Regions from separate parts of the Psychrobacillus sp. AK 1817 genome, predicted to be linked through region 2. Evidence: a T-box and tRNA genes for the amino acid it is inferred to sense, from the RefSeq annotation. Region 2 holds a T-box; the other regions hold tRNA genes.
What was found. The T-box of region 2 lies ahead of thrS (threonine--tRNA ligase). A T-box ahead of a tRNA ligase gene usually reads a tRNA of that ligase, here a tRNA-Thr.
Positions count from the first base shown of each region.

Region 1 (5,141 bases), 490 kb from region 2:
ACCCTCCACGGTTGAGCCGTGGGCTTTCACATCAGACTTAAAGGACCGCCTGCGCGCGCTTTACGCCCAATAATTCCGGACAACGCTTGCCACCTACGTATTACCGCGGCTGCTGGCACGTAGTTAGCCGTGGCTTTCTAATGAGGTACCGTCAAGGTACGAGCAGTTACTCTCGTACTTGTTCTTCCCTCACAACAGAGTTTTACGATCCGAAAACCTTCTTCACTCACGCGGCGTTGCTCCATCAGACTTTCGTCCATTGTGGAAGATTCCCTACTGCTGCCTCCCGTAGGAGTCTGGGCCGTGTCTCAGTCCCAGTGTGGCCGATCACCCTCTCAGGTCGGCTACGCATCGTCGCCTTGGTGAGCCGTTACCTCACCAACTAGCTAATGCGCCGCGGGCCCATCCTGTAGTGACAGCCGAGACCGTCTTTTAACATCTCCTCATGTGAGGAAATGGATTATTCGGTATTAGCCCCGGTTTCCCGGAGTTATCCCAATCTACAGGGCAGGTTGCCCACGTGTTACTCACCCGTCCGCCGCTAAATCAGAAGAAGCAAGCTTCTTCATCATTCGCTCGACTTGCATGTATTAGGCACGCCGCCAGCGTTCGTCCTGAGCCAGGATCAAACTCTCCATAATAGAGAACTTAAAAAGCTCATTTTGTTTTGCTGGCATCATCATTAAATGATGTCAAAAATTGTTTTGCGTCAATACAACCGAAGTTGTTTGATGCTATATGTCTTAACGTTTTGCATGTTCAGTTTTCAATGTTCATGGTGGAGCCTAGCGGGATCGAACCGCTGACCTCCTGCGTGCAAGGCAGGCGCTCTCCCAGCTGAGCTAAGGCCCCAATATTATAAATAACTGGTCGGGAAGACAGGATTCGAACCTGCGACCCCTTGGTCCCAAACCAAGTGCTCTACCAAGCTGAGCTACTTCCCGTATATATGGCGCGCCCGGCAGGAGTCGAACCCACAACCTTCTGATCCGTAGTCAGACGCTCTATCCAATTGAGCTACGGGCGCTAATGTTTCATAAAAGTGGTGCCGAGGACCGGAATCGAACCGGTACGGTAGTCACCTACCGCAGGATTTTAAGTCCTGTGCGTCTGCCAGTTCCGCCACCCCGGCACTTTGATGAATCTTTGGAGCGGAAGACGAGGTTCGAACTCGCGACCCCCACCTTGGCAAGGTGGTGTTCTACCACTGAACTACTTCCGCTCGGTTATTAAGTTAAATGGTGCGGGTGAAGGGAGTCGAACCCCCACGCCTTGCGGCGCTAGATCCTAAGTCTAGTGCGTCTGCCAGTTCCGCCACACCCGCATATTTATTTCACAAAAAGTGAATGAGCCATGTAGGATTCGAACCTACGACCCTCTGATTAAAAGTCAGATGCTCTACCAACTGAGCTAATGGCTCGAAAAATGGTGCCGGAGAAAGGACTTGAACCCTCAACCTACTGATTACAAGTCAGTTGCTCTACCAGTTGAGCTACTCCGGCAGGAGTAAAGTTATGGTGGAGGATGACGGGCTCGAACCGCCGACCCTCTGCTTGTAAGGCAGATGCTCTCCCAGCTGAGCTAATCCTCCTGGGTAATATTAATTTCTTATTACAAGCCCAGCGACGTCCTACTCTTGCAGGGGGAGACCCCCAACTACCATCGGCGCTGAAGAGCTTAACTTCCGTGTTCGGTATGGGAACGGGTGTGACCTCTTCGCCATCATCACTAGACTTGAATAATTTAATTGAAAGACAAGTTCTATTATAACAAGTTTGTAGAGTTTTACAAGCCTTATTATCAAAAAAATATTATTCTTTCAAAACTGAATAAACTGACATCATTAGAAACAAACAATTTGGTTAAGTCCTCGATCGATTAGTATTCGTCAGCTGCACGTGTCGCCACGCTTCCACCCCGAACCTATCTACCTCATCGTCTTTGAGGGATCTTACTTACTTGCGTAATGGGAAATCTCATCTTGAGGGGGGCTTCGTGCTTAGATGCTTTCAGCACTTATCCCGTCCACACATAGCTACCCAGCGATGCCCTTGGCAGAACAACTGGTACACCAGCGGTGTGTCCATCCCGGTCCTCTCGTACTAAGGACAGCTCCTCTCAAATTTCCTACGCCCACGACGGATAGGGACCGAACTGTCTCACGACGTTCTGAACCCAGCTCGCGTACCGCTTTAATGGGCGAACAGCCCAACCCTTGGGACCGACTACAGCCCCAGGATGCGATGAGCCGACATCGAGGTGCCAAACCTCCCCGTCGATGTGGACTCTTGGGGGAGATAAGCCTGTTATCCCCGGGTAGCTTTTATCCGTTGAGCGATGGCCCTTCCATGCGGAACCACCGGATCACTAAGCCCGTCTTTCGACCCTGCTCGACTTGTAGGTCTCGCAGTCAAGCTCCCTTCTGCCTTTACACTCTTCGAATGATTTCCAACCATTCTGAGGGAACCTTTGGGCGCCTCCGTTACACTTTAGGAGGCGACCGCCCCAGTCAAACTGCCCGCCTGACACTGTCTCCTACCCGGGTTACGGGTATGGGTTAGAATTTCAATACAACCAGGGTAGTATCCCACCGACGCCTCCTCCGAAGCTGGCGCTCCGGGCTCTAAGGCTCCTACCTATCCTGTACAAGTTGCACCAAAATTCAATATCAAGCTACAGTAAAGCTCCACGGGGTCTTTCCGTCCTGTCGCGGGTAACCTGCATCTTCACAGGTACTATAATTTCACCGAGTCTCTCGTTGAGACAGTGCCCAGATCGTTACGCCTTTCGTGCGGGTCGGAACTTACCCGACAAGGAATTTCGCTACCTTAGGACCGTTATAGTTACGGCCGCCGTTTACTGGGGCTTCAATTCGCACCTTCGCTTGCGCTAAGCACTCCTCTTAACCTTCCAGCACCGGGCAGGCGTCAGCCCCTATACTTCACCTTACGGTTTTGCAGAGACCTGTGTTTTTGCTAAACAGTCGCCTGGGCCTATTCACTGCGGCTCTTCTAGGCTATACACCCAAAAGAGCACCCCTTCTCCCGAAGTTACGGGGTCATTTTGCCGAGTTCCTTAACGAGAGTTCTCTCGCTCACCTTAGGATTCTCTCCTCGACTACCTGTGTCGGTTTGCGGTACGGGCACCTCCCACCTCGTTAGAGGCTTTTCTTGGCAGTGTGAAATCAGGAACTTCGGACTAAGTCCTCGCCATCACAGCTCAATGTTACAGAGTGCGGATTTGCCTACACTCACACCTCACTGCTTGGACGTGCATAACCAACAGCACGCTTACCCTATCCTACTGCGTCCCCCCATCACTCAAACGGTGGGGTGGTGGTACAGGAATATCAACCTGTTGTCCATCGTCTACGCCTATCGGCCTCGACTTAGGTCCCGACTAACCCTGAGCGGACGAGCCTTCCTCAGGAAACCTTAGTCATACGGTGGATGGGATTCTCACCCATCTTTCGCTACTCATACCGGCATTCTCACTTCTAAGCGCTCCACCAGTCCTTCCGGTCTGACTTCAACGCCCTTAGAACGCTCTCCTACCACTGATACCAAAGGTATCAATCCACAGCTTCGGTGATTTGTTTAGCCCCGATACATTTTCGGCGCAGCGTCACTCGACCAGTGAGCTATTACGCACTCTTTAAATGATGGCTGCTTCTAAGCCAACATCCTGGTTGTCTAAGCAACGCCACATCCTTTTCCACTTAACAAATACTTTGGGACCTTAGCTGGTGGTCTGGGCTGTTTCCCTCTTGACTACGGATCTTATCACTCGCAGTCTGACTCCCAAACATAAATCATTGGCATTCGGAGTTTGTCTGAATTCGGTAACCCGGGATGGGCCCCTAGTCCAAACAGTGCTCTACCTCCAAGATTCTAACGTTTGAGGCTAGCCCTAAAGCTATTTCGGAGAGAACCAGCTATCTCCAGGTTCGATTGGAATTTCTCCGCTACCCACACCTCATCCCCGCACTTTTCAACGTGCGTGGGTTCGGACCTCCAGTAAGTGTTACCTTACCTTCATCCTGGACATGGGTAGATCACCTGGTTTCGGGTCTACGACCACATACTCATTCGCCCTATTCAGACTCGCTTTCGCTGCGGCTCCGTCTTCTCAACTTAACCTCGCATGTAATCGTAACTCGCCGGTTCATTCTACAAAAGGCACGCCATCACCCGTTAACGGGCTTTGACTATTTGTAGGCACACGGTTTCAGGGTCTATTTCACTCCCCTTCCGGGGTGCTTTTCACCTTTCCCTCACGGTACTGGTTCACTATCGGTCACTAGGTAGTATTTAGCCTTGGGAGATGGTCCTCCCGGATTCCGACGGAATTTCACGTGTTCCGCCGTACTCAGGATACACTCTGGAGGGAATGAATTTTGGACTACGGGGCTTTTACCCTATCCTGCGGACCTTTCCAGGTCGCTTCATCTAACTCATTCTTTTGTAACTCCGTATAGAGTGTCCTACAACCCCAAGAGGCAAGCCTCTTGGTTTGGGCTCTTCCCGTTTCGCTCGCCGCTACTCAGGGAATCGAATTTTCTTTCTCTTCCTCCAGGTACTTAGATGTTTCAGTTCCCTGGGTGTGTCTCAGATGCGCTATGTATTCACGCAAATGTACTGCCCCATTACGGGCAGTGGGTTTCCCCATTCGGAAATCTCCGGATCGAAGCTCACTTACAGCTCCCCGAAGCATATCGGTGTTAGTGCCGTCCTTCGTCGACTCCTAGTGCCAAGGCATCCACCGTGCGCCCTTATTAACTTAACCTAAAAGTTAAAAGTACTACACTTGCAATCACGTAAGTGATCACAATTTGAATATCTTGCGTTTGTTTCTTTTTTGATGTCGTTTTATCCAGTTTTCAAAGAACAATTTAAATGCTCATCATAAAAATGAACACTCAAAACTGAACTGCAAAACGTTAAGATACAGATAAAGATCTGTATTCCGAATATATCCTTAGAAAGGAGGTGATCCAGCCGCACCTTCCGATACGGCTACCTTGTTACGACTTCACCCCAATCATCTGTCCCACCTTCGGCGGCTGGCTCCCAAAAGGGTTACCCCACCGACTTCGGGTGTTACAAACTCTCGTGGTGTGACGGGCGGTGTGTACAAGGCCC
Region 1 is NZ_CP031739.1:2,381,094-2,386,234, forward strand. Features, by position in the region: rRNA gene D0S48_RS11775 (16S ribosomal RNA) at 1-641, opposite strand, end outside; tRNA gene D0S48_RS11780 (tRNA-Ala) at 777-852, opposite strand; tRNA gene D0S48_RS11785 (tRNA-Pro) at 868-944, opposite strand; tRNA gene D0S48_RS11790 (tRNA-Arg) at 951-1,027, opposite strand; tRNA gene D0S48_RS11795 (tRNA-Leu) at 1,044-1,132, opposite strand; tRNA gene D0S48_RS11800 (tRNA-Gly) at 1,148-1,222, opposite strand; tRNA gene D0S48_RS11805 (tRNA-Leu) at 1,240-1,324, opposite strand; tRNA gene D0S48_RS11810 (tRNA-Lys) at 1,348-1,420, opposite strand; tRNA gene D0S48_RS11815 (tRNA-Thr) at 1,427-1,502, opposite strand; tRNA gene D0S48_RS11820 (tRNA-Val) at 1,516-1,591, opposite strand; rRNA gene rrf (5S ribosomal RNA) at 1,618-1,733, opposite strand; rRNA gene D0S48_RS11830 (23S ribosomal RNA) at 1,859-4,785, opposite strand; rRNA gene D0S48_RS11835 (16S ribosomal RNA) at 4,982-5,141, opposite strand, start outside.
Region 1: it encodes a tRNA-Thr, which carries the amino acid that the T-box ahead of thrS (threonine--tRNA ligase) is inferred to sense. The anticodon was not compared.

Region 2 (5,141 bases):
AATCCTTGATCCTGAGATGGCAGATATGCTACATCAAAAAGCAAAGGAAAAACAAGTGGAGCTTAAACTAAATGAGGAAGTTCGATCATTTACTGGGAAGGGACGAGTACAATCTGTAGTGACTGACAAAGGGACTTATTCGACAGATTTAGTGTTGTTAGCAATTGGAATAAAACCTTCAACCTTTTTCCTAAAGAATACGGGAATAGAAACTCTTTCAAATGGAGCTATTATCGTAAACGAATATATGGAAACAAGCATCCCATATATATACGCTGCAGGTGATTGTGCTACACATTATAATCGTATCAAACAAAAAAACGATTATATCCCTTTGGGTACTACTGCCAATAAACAAGGCAGACTAGCTGGGTTCAATATGGTTGGTAATAAAATACCTTTTAAAGGTATTGTCGGCACCTCTATTATGAAGTTCTTCGAATTGTCAATTGGTAGAACAGGACTATCAGAAAAAGAAGTAAAGGAATTAGACATTCCCTTTGAAACAAGTACGCTGGAGGCAACAGATATTGCAGGGTATTATCCTGGTAAAGAGTTAATGACGATTAAATTGCTTCATCGTAAAGAAGATCAGTTGCTTCTAGGTGGACAGATCGTGGGTGGACATGGGGTAGATAAGCGTACCGATGTTTTAGCTACTGCGCTATACCATAGCATGAAGCTTCCTGACTTATTAGATTTGGACTTAGCGTATGCCCCTCCGTTTAACGGGGTTTGGGATCCTATACAGCAGCTGGCTAAAAGGAATTTTGATAAGAATAAATAAAGAAAAGTGGGAAACAGGAAATGCTAATAGAGTCAAAGGGATTTAATATTAGGGGTATCTCCTATACAGTCAGATCTGCGAGTCAATTAGATGCCGACCAACTGTCTAAGGTAAGGCTGCAAATAGATGGAGAAACACAAAACCTAGATAGAGAACAAGGGGAAGCGTTTATAGATAAAGAAGGATTTAAAGAATTAATAGAAAATGATTCCCAATCTGATAAAAATCTTTTTTTAGTAGCTGAAGTGAATCATCAGATTGTTGGATTCTCAAGGTGTGAGGGAAGCGATTTAAAACGATTTGCCCATAAAGTAGAGTTTGGGGTCTGCATCTTGAAAGAATACTGGGGATTAAGAATTGGAACAAATTTTTTAAAGGAATCTATTGCTTGGGCAGATGCCAATGATATTAAAAAGATTGCGTTAAGCGTATTACATACGAACGAGAAGGCAATTGCCCTATATCAAAAATATGGTTTCGAAGTAGAAGGAATTTTAAAAAACGATAAAATGCTAGCTAAAGGGGAATATTATCATACCGTTGTAATGGGTAGAAGTATGGTTTAAAAAAATAGTTGACTATTCAAAACTTGTTGAATATACTATTAAAAATCAATTTAACTTTTTTAGGCAAAGAAAAGGACATGAGTCATTTAGATAATTTCTTATTAGAGAGCAGGGTCGTCGGCTGAAATCCCTGTAGGAAAAACGAATGATTTACCACCTTGGAGCTATTATGGTGAACAGTAAGTATCCATAATCGGGGAACCGTTATCTTCATTTTGAGGCAATTCACTTTAAGAATTGCAAAATTAGGGTGGAACCACGACCACACTCGTCCCTTTACCAGGACGGGTGTGGTTTTTTGCATGAGTAATTTTATATTTGAGCTGTGAAAAGGACACGAATCATTCAATGTTTTCTGTTTAGAGAGCAGGGTCACCGGCTGAAAGCCCTGCGAGAAAGTAGAATGGTTTACCACCTTAGAGCTATTAGGGGGAACGCTATTACTGCTAGTATCCGTAATCGGGAAACCGTTATCTTTTATGAGAGTCGTATTTTTATTAAGTACGACAAAATAGGGTGGAACCACGACCACACTCGTCCCTTGACCGGGACGGGTGTGGTCTTTTTGATTTTATTTAAAAAATAGGAGGAATTTATTATGTCAGTAAAAGCAGAGGAAAGATTAAATCACCAAAAATTGGGTCAGCAATTAGAATTATTTATGTCCATGGAGGAAGCGCCGGGTATGCCATTTTATTTGCCGAAAGGAATGATTTTACGAAATGAGCTTGAAAAAATTTGGAGAGAGAAGCATCAGCGAGCAGGCTACCAGGAGATAAAAACTCCTATTATGATGAAGCAGGAACTCTGGGAAAAATCAGGTCACTGGGACCATTACCATGAAAATATGTATTTTGCAGATGTAGATGAACAAAAATATGCTATAAAGCCAATGAATTGTCCTGGAGCAGTATTAATTTTTAATAGTAAAAGAAGAGGGTATCGAGAGCTGCCTATACGATATGCTGAGCTAGGATTAGTACATCGCCATGAGCTTTCGGGGTCACTGAATGGACTATTACGTGTTAGAGCATTTACTCAGGATGATGCACATTTATTTGTTCTGGAAGATCAGATTGAGAGTGAGCTTGCTAAGGTGATAGATCTAGTAGATGAATTCTATAAGGAGTTTGGCTTTAGCTATAAGGTTGAGCTATCGACTCGTCCGGAAGATTTTATGGGCTCCGTAGAGGCATGGGATCAGGCAGAAGAAGCACTAGAATCTGTACTAAAAAGCAAACAAGTCGATTATCAAGTAAACGAAGGAGATGGAGCCTTTTATGGTCCTAAGATCGACTTTCATATACTTGATTCGCTTGGACGAAGTTGGCAGTGTGGAACAGTACAACTTGATTTTCAAATGCCTGAAAAATTCAATTGTCAGTATGTCGATGAGAATAACCAATTGCGTCAGCCTATCATGATTCATCGTGCCATCTATGGCTCTATAGAACGTTTTATGGCTATTTTATTAGAACACTTTCAAGGCAGTTTCCCTCTCTGGCTAGCACCAGTACAAGTAAAAGTCTTACCCATTGCAGATGCACATGTCGCTTATGCAGAAGATGTAAAGCAACAGCTAGAGCAGAAGGGATACCGAGTGGAGATAGATGACCGTGTAGAAAAAATAGGACTAAAAATAAGAGAGGCGGCAATGCAAAAGCATCCTTACATGCTGATTATCGGAGACCAAGAAATGGAGAAGCAGATTGTTTCCGTTAGGAAGCATAAAGCTGGAAGTCTTGGTGAAATGAAAGTGGAAGCTTTTATTGAACAGCAGCTAGGACAATAAATCGCGAAGTTGGTCAAAGCGAGTAAGTAATGCCTGGATGTAGTAAAACATGTCTAGATTGTAGTAATAATAGTGAGGATTGTCGCAAATCTGGTCAAAACGAGTAAGCAATGCGTGGATTGTAGTAAACTACCGCGACATTGTCGTAAAGCATGGCGGGATTGTCGTAAAAACCGTGGGGATTGTCGTAAACGGGGTCAAAACGAATGAGTAATGCGTGGATTGTAGTAAACTACCGCGGCATTGTCGTAAAGCATGGCGGGATTGTCGTAAAAACCGTGGAGATTGTCGTAAATCTGGTGAATACGAGTGAGAAATGCGTGGATTGTAGTAAACTACCGCGACATTGTCGTAAAGCATGTCTAGATTGTAGTAATAATAGTGAGGATTGTCGTAAACGGGGTCAAAACGAGTGAGAAATGCGTGGATTGTAGTAAACTACCGCGACATTGTCGTAAAGCATGTCTAGATTGTAGTAATAATAGTGAGGATTGTCGTAAACGGGGTCAAAACGAGTGAGAAATGCGTAGATTGTAGTAAACTGCCGCGTTATTGTCGTAAAGCATGGCCAGATTGTCGTAAAAACCGTGGGGATTGTCGTAAACGGGGTCACCTAGAGCAGTTAAGCTCCCAAGTTTCGCAGAGAAAAGGATTTTAAAGCTTCTATCTCGAATAAATGCTAAAGAGGGGGTATAGCAAGATGAAATGGCTTGTATTGTTTGCAGGAATTGTTTTATTAGGAGGTAATATTTATGGTGTATACGACATGTATCAGCCAAAAGTAGGGCCTCTAGGCGATGTGAAATTTTCTGCACATGTTTGGATTAGCATCTTTGTTAGCGCATTAGTAGGAATTCTTGCGATTGCTCAATTCTTTATATTATTGGGCTATGATCTACGTAAGAAGAGGTTTCCGAGGATGGAAACAGAACGATTTTTATTGCGCCAAATAGAAGCAAACGATGCGACAGAGGTATTCCATTATTTTTCACAGGACGAGGTCATGAAATATTATGATTTAGATGTCTTGAAGGATATTAGCGAAGCAAGAAAAATAATTGATAACTGGCAAAAAAGGTACCATAAAAATGAGGGGTTACGTTGGGGAATAGCAACTAAGAAAGACAATAAGATTGTAGGAAGCTGCGGCTATCATAATTGGGAAAAAGAACATTTTAAGGCGGAAATCGGTTTTGAGGTTACGCCAGAGTTTTGGAGAGCTGGAGTAATGACAGAGGTTTTAGAGCCAATTTTAAAACATGGTTTTGAAAAAATGGATCTGCATAGAATTGAAGCACTATATGACCCGGAGAATATTGCTTCGAGAAGAACTTTAGAAAAGGCAGGATTTGTGTACGAGGGGACATTAAGAAAATCAGCATTTGAAAAAGGCCGTTTTTGTGATGCTGCTATTTGCTCCTTATTAAAAGAAGAGTTTGCGAAATAGCAGCAAACCCTCCACTTTATATATTAATATTTTACCCAGCTTAGTCCAGTTGTACCTTCCCCTGCGTGAACTCCTACACAGGCGCTCAATGGGATAACAATTACCTTTAGCTTAGGGAATTCCTGCAGAATTTCTTCTCTCCAGGTTTTAGCATCTTTTATATTGTTGCAATTAATCACGGCGACTTCTGGAATTTCAGCTTTTTTCATATCATTTCGAAGTAAGTCCATTACATAATTCTTAGCTCTTTTATCAGCACGTACTTTTGCTTTCATAACAACTTTTCCGTTATCAAAGGAAATGACCACTTTTATATTTAATAGATTACTCAGAAAGGCTTTAGTGCCAGATACACGGCCACTTTTATGGAGCTGAGTTAAGCTAGATGGAATGAAGGACAGTTCAGAGTTTAATGTCATGTTTTCAATATGATTCACGACTTCCGCTACGTCATGGCCTGCCTCTACCATGCTTTTTCCGACTTCGAGCATTTTGACCATCGGATAAGAGCCTATCTTAGAGTCTATTGAATACACGTCAAAATTTGCC
Region 2 is NZ_CP031739.1:2,869,306-2,874,446, forward strand. Features, by position in the region: gene D0S48_RS14345 (FAD-dependent oxidoreductase) at 1-787, shown strand, start outside; gene D0S48_RS14350 (GNAT family N-acetyltransferase) at 808-1,353, shown strand; T-box leader at 1,411-1,632, shown strand; gene thrS (threonine--tRNA ligase) at 1,952-3,145, shown strand; gene D0S48_RS21135 (hypothetical protein) at 3,225-3,359, shown strand; gene D0S48_RS14360 (hypothetical protein) at 3,352-3,561, shown strand; gene D0S48_RS14365 (GNAT family N-acetyltransferase) at 3,846-4,592, shown strand; gene D0S48_RS14370 (DegV family protein) at 4,616-5,141, opposite strand, start outside.

Region 3 (5,141 bases), 190 kb from region 2:
ACATCCCCATTTTTAACTACCAAGTCGCCTTTAACGACTTGTCCTTCAGGGATTATAACCGTTTCTCCCTCGACGATTACATGCTCTTGCTTAGTAAACGAAAATTGCTGATCGTTATTATAATTTGAGAAAAGTGCACTACTCATTAACAAAAGAAACATTGCAGCTGCAGTCATAACCGGATGTTGTCTGAACCATCTGCTTACTCCAGTATGTGATTTCTCTTTTGGAAGTCTAGACATAACGGACAGAGTAAAATCATTTGGTGCCTCTACATGAGCAGCACCCTTCACAAAAGCCACCACATCGCTCAGCTCGTGCATATGATTACGACATTCCGGGCATGATTGCAAGTGTGATTTGAGCTCCAGCTCGTGTTCACGACTAATTTCACCATCTAGATATTCATGCATATAGTGAACAATTCGTTCTGGACACGCACTCATCATGATTCCTCCTATTATAGATTAGGTTGTTTACTTAATTGTTTTCGAAGTGCTTCCCGACCTCTATGAATTCTTGTTTTCACTGTACCCAATGGGAGGTCTAAAATTTCACTAATTTCCTGTAAAGATAGTTCCTCCATATATTTAAGTACAATTGCGGATCGATACTTATCAGGAAGCCTGCTAATCTCATATTGAATTCTTTCTTGTAGCTCCAGCTTCATCAGTTCTTCCTCAGGAAGTTCCTCAGACGCTGCAATTTGGGAATACATATCTAGACCTTCCGTACCCTTTACTTCTGCATCTAAATAATAATCAGGCTTTTTTTTACGTATACGGTCGATACATAAGTTTGTTGCTATACGGTAAAGCCATGTTGAGAATTTTCTTTTTTGATCAAACGTGTGAATATTAATATAGGCTCGCACAAATGCTTCCTGTGCAATGTCCTCAGCCTCGTGACGATTGCCAAGCATTCGATAGCAAACTTGGAAAAGCCTATTTTGGTAAAGGTCGACAATCTCCGCGAATGCGTCTTTATCTCCTTTTAACACTTGTTTTATTCTCTTGTTAACTAACGCATCCATCGTGTGATTTTCCCCTCCGCTCTATGCGGCTGTCTCTACCTATACGTTTAAGGATTCAACAGGTTTCATTTTTTTATGTTATTTTTAATTTTATCAAACATTTCCAGCTTTGTGTTGATTTTAAAAAAAGAAAAAGCAGACCATTTGCCTGCTTTTCAAAAAAATACTTAAAACAATTATATTAAACTTTCTCCAAATAATGAGCCCATAAGTGCGACTGCCGCATCAGCTGTTCTATTTTTTTCATCCAGGATAGGGTTTACTTCCACAAACTCTGCTGAAGTAATTAAATGGGAAGAATACAGCATTTCCATAGCTAAGTGACTTTCACGATAGCTTATTCCACCTGGTACTGGTGTCCCTACTCCAGGAGTATAAAGTGGATCTAGTCCATCTAAATCTAATGATAAATGAACTCCGTCTACTTTACGTTCTAGGAAATAATCCATTGTTTGATTCATAACCTCTGTCATCCCGAGTTTATCTATTTCATGCATGGAGAAAACTTTAATACCTTTTTCTTTAATCAGTTCTCTTTCCCCTGGATCAACTGAACGTGCTCCGATGATTACAATGTTCTCCGGTTTAATCTTTGGCGCAAAGTCACGGATATTCACTAAATCATCATGACCTAGGCCAATACTTACTGCTAGCGGCATTCCGTGAATATTACCTGATGGAGATGTTTCAGCTGTGTTTAAGTCAGCATGAGCATCATACCAAATAACACCTAGATTTTCATATTGATCCGAGAGCCCTGCTAATGTACCAATTGCAATGCTATGGTCTCCTCCAAGGACAAGTGGAAATTCTCCTTCTGTCACAACGGAATGGACTTTGTTAGCTAAAGCTGTATTTGCTTCTATCACTTGTTCTAAATTTCGAAGAGTTGTATTAGGTGACTTTTCTTCTCTAGTTTGACTGATTAAAATGTCTCCTTCATCTTTCACCGTATGCCCAAGAGCTTTTAAACGCTCAACGACACCAGCATATCGTATGGCACTAGGTCCCATGTCGACTCCTCTTCTATTTTGCCCAAGATCCATAGGAACACCGATAATTGATACATTTAATTTATTCATTATTTTATACCCCCTTCAGTTCATACATCCATTGTAAATCCTAAGGGTCAGTTGGCTCAACCGAGCAATTTTATGTATATTTATTCAATAAAAACTTTAGTTGTTTTTTAACCTCTGCCCACTCATAATCCACAATGGAGTATACCACTGTATTTCTAACTGTTCCATCAGACCTGATGCGTTCATTTCTTAACACACCTTCTCTGATACCCCCAATCCTTTCAATTGCTTGTTGAGATGGCAAATTTAGCTCATCAGTTTTAAACTGTACGCGGATCATACCAAGATCTTCAAAGCAATAATTGAGCAGCAAAAGTTTACATGTCGTGTTCACATGTGTACGTTGATATTGTTTTCCATAGAAAGTAGAACCGATTTCACAAGCATGATTAACTCGATCTATGTTATAAATGCGAGTAGTACCCATTATTTTTTTGGTAGTAGTGTGTTCTACTACATAAGCAATAGCATTTTTTTGGTCATTCATCTGCTCAATACCAGCTTGTAGCCATTGCCTTAACTGCTGCTCATCCTCTATCTTATTTAGCATATATTTAAATACGCTAGGCTCGTATAGCTCCCATAGCATAGATATATCCGATTCGGTTAATAACCTTAACGTAACGTCTTTATGAGTTAATTTTTCCACCGATTACACACCCTTTGTTCTTTTTTCTAATCATAACGCTTTTAGAGTATGATGAATATATTTTTTGAATCAAAAAAACTCTTCCCATATTAAATGGAAAGAGTTTTATAGATGGAGCCTAGCGGGATCGAACCGCTGACCTCCTGCGTGCAAGGCAGGCGCTCTCCCAGCTGAGCTAAGGCCCCACAATTTATGCTGAGTTGTAATGGCTGGGGTACCTGGATTCGAACCAGGGCATGACGGAATCAAAATCCGTTGCCTTACCGCTTGGCTATACCCCAATAACTGGTGGAGGGGGACGGATTCGAACCGCCGAACCCTAAGGAGCGGATTTACAGTCCGCCGCGTTTAGCCACTTCGCTACCCCTCCAGGCTAATCATAAAACATAAATGGTGGAGGATGACGGGCTCGAACCGCCGACCCTCTGCTTGTAAGGCAGATGCTCTCCCAGCTGAGCTAATCCTCCGTTGCTGTGTCCTAATTAAAAACCGGACAATAAATATTTTAGCATAAAGCCTTCTTCAAAACAAGCACTTTTTTATGTATGTTTTACCTGCTCTTAGTAATGAGAAAAGCTTCCAACCGGATTTGAACCGGTGACCTCTTCCTTACCATGGAAGCACTCTACCTACTGAGCTATGGAAGCATAAAAATGGCTCCGAAGGTAGGACTCGAACCTACGACCGATCGGTTAACAGCCGATTGCTCTACCACTGAGCTACTTCGGAACGTTCTTATCATTTAAAGTACAAATATAATTATAACAAGTATACTTTAAATTTCAAGCTTAATTTAGATATTTTCCCAATGAAATATTTAAAATGTAATATTATAGAATTTAAGGAGTTGAAGTAAAATATTTTGTTTAAATATGTACTCTTTTTCTATATTTGGAATTATTTCATTGGAATTGCTTCACCATATTATATTGGCCTTTAAATATTTAATTATACATGGAAAGTTAGTTTAATTGATCCTTTTGAAATGGATAGTGTGTTTCCTGATGGCTTTGGACTGGTCTTTTGCTATAAGATAACCGAGGATTTTTTTGAGAGGGAATTGTTATCCTTCCTACGAGTAGAGCGGCTCCCGAAGATACAATTTCGGGAGCTATCCTATTTCTTTATAAGTGGAGGACTTCTTATCTTTTTATTAACAAGGCTATGTTAAAGTGAAAGGTTGATTTAAAATTCACAAAAAGTGAGCTGGAAAGTGTATCTTCAAGCTCATGCATTTACTGTCCATTTTACTAAAGTGATTATAAGTTAAAATAGGAAATAATGACTTCACCAAATGGTTGAAATCAAGCGAATTATTACTCTTGGTATAAACATTATGATGTTCCAGACCACTTCCACCAATCTCACCTAAAACTTCTTTAAAAAACCCATCCTGCTTTTCTTTTTTTCTTTGCCATCCAACATCTCCGAATCCCTTAATTTACACCTTCGGTAACGAAACTGCCGCGTTAGTGTAACGTGAACACCTTCATAATTTTTTTCTATTTTAACAATAATATTCAGTATTGATTAAATTAATTTTAATATATGTTGGGCAACCTTCACCATACCATTTTTCGATAAATTAACTTTTTTCTTTATCAGAGCCATTAACAATAATAGAACATTTGCATATATAAGAAACACTTAACATTATTAACGAATAGCTTCTTTAGATTTAGATGCTTTTGGGCTGCGAAACCAGATGGACGGCAATTTCTTCGTCAGCCGTAGTCGATCAGTTCTCGCGTATGCTATACGCTCCGAGCCTCTCTTCCTTGCTTCCTTGAACTCTTTGCCCCTCTGCTTTCTCGCACACTTGCTCAGATAGAAATGGTTAGTGCCTTCGGCACTTCTAATTTCTTTATAGAACAAACAAAAAGCCGCCACCGATTACTCGGTAACGACTTCCTATAGTGCCCAGCGACGTCCTACTCTTGCAGGGGAACCCCCAACTACCATCGGCGCGGCTGCGAAACCAGATGGGCGGAAGATTTCTTCGTCAGCCGCAGTCGATCGGTTCTCGCGTATGCTATACGCTCCGAGCCTCTCTTCCTTGCTTCCTCGAACTCTTTACCCCTCTGCTTTCTCGCACACTTGCTTAGATAATGATGATTGCCTTCGGCCTTTTTCTCTTAATACAAAAAAGCCGCCACCGATTACTCGGTAACGACTTCCTATAGTGCCCAGCGACGTCCTACTCTTGCAGGGGGAGACCCCCAACTACCATCGGCGCTGAAGAGCTTAACTTCCGTGTTCGGTATGGGAACGGGTGTGACCTCTTCGCCATCATCACTAGACTTTTCGGCTTTCAATCCACTGCGCATTGCGTTGTCAACTTCGCTCGTTCAGTCAGTCACGTACGTAAGTACGCTCC
Region 3 is NZ_CP031739.1:2,683,144-2,688,284, reverse strand. Features, by position in the region: gene D0S48_RS13435 (anti-sigma factor family protein) at 1-446, opposite strand, end outside; gene sigW (RNA polymerase sigma factor SigW) at 461-1,033, opposite strand; gene rocF (arginase) at 1,210-2,115, opposite strand; gene D0S48_RS13420 (GNAT family N-acetyltransferase) at 2,186-2,764, opposite strand; tRNA gene D0S48_RS13415 (tRNA-Ala) at 2,877-2,949, opposite strand; tRNA gene D0S48_RS13410 (tRNA-Gln) at 2,971-3,045, opposite strand; tRNA gene D0S48_RS13405 (tRNA-Tyr) at 3,051-3,134, opposite strand; tRNA gene D0S48_RS13400 (tRNA-Val) at 3,156-3,231, opposite strand; tRNA gene D0S48_RS13395 (tRNA-Thr) at 3,339-3,411, opposite strand; tRNA gene D0S48_RS13390 (tRNA-Asn) at 3,419-3,493, opposite strand; rRNA gene rrf (5S ribosomal RNA) at 4,949-5,064, opposite strand.
Region 3: it encodes a tRNA-Thr, which carries the amino acid that the T-box ahead of thrS (threonine--tRNA ligase) is inferred to sense. The anticodon was not compared.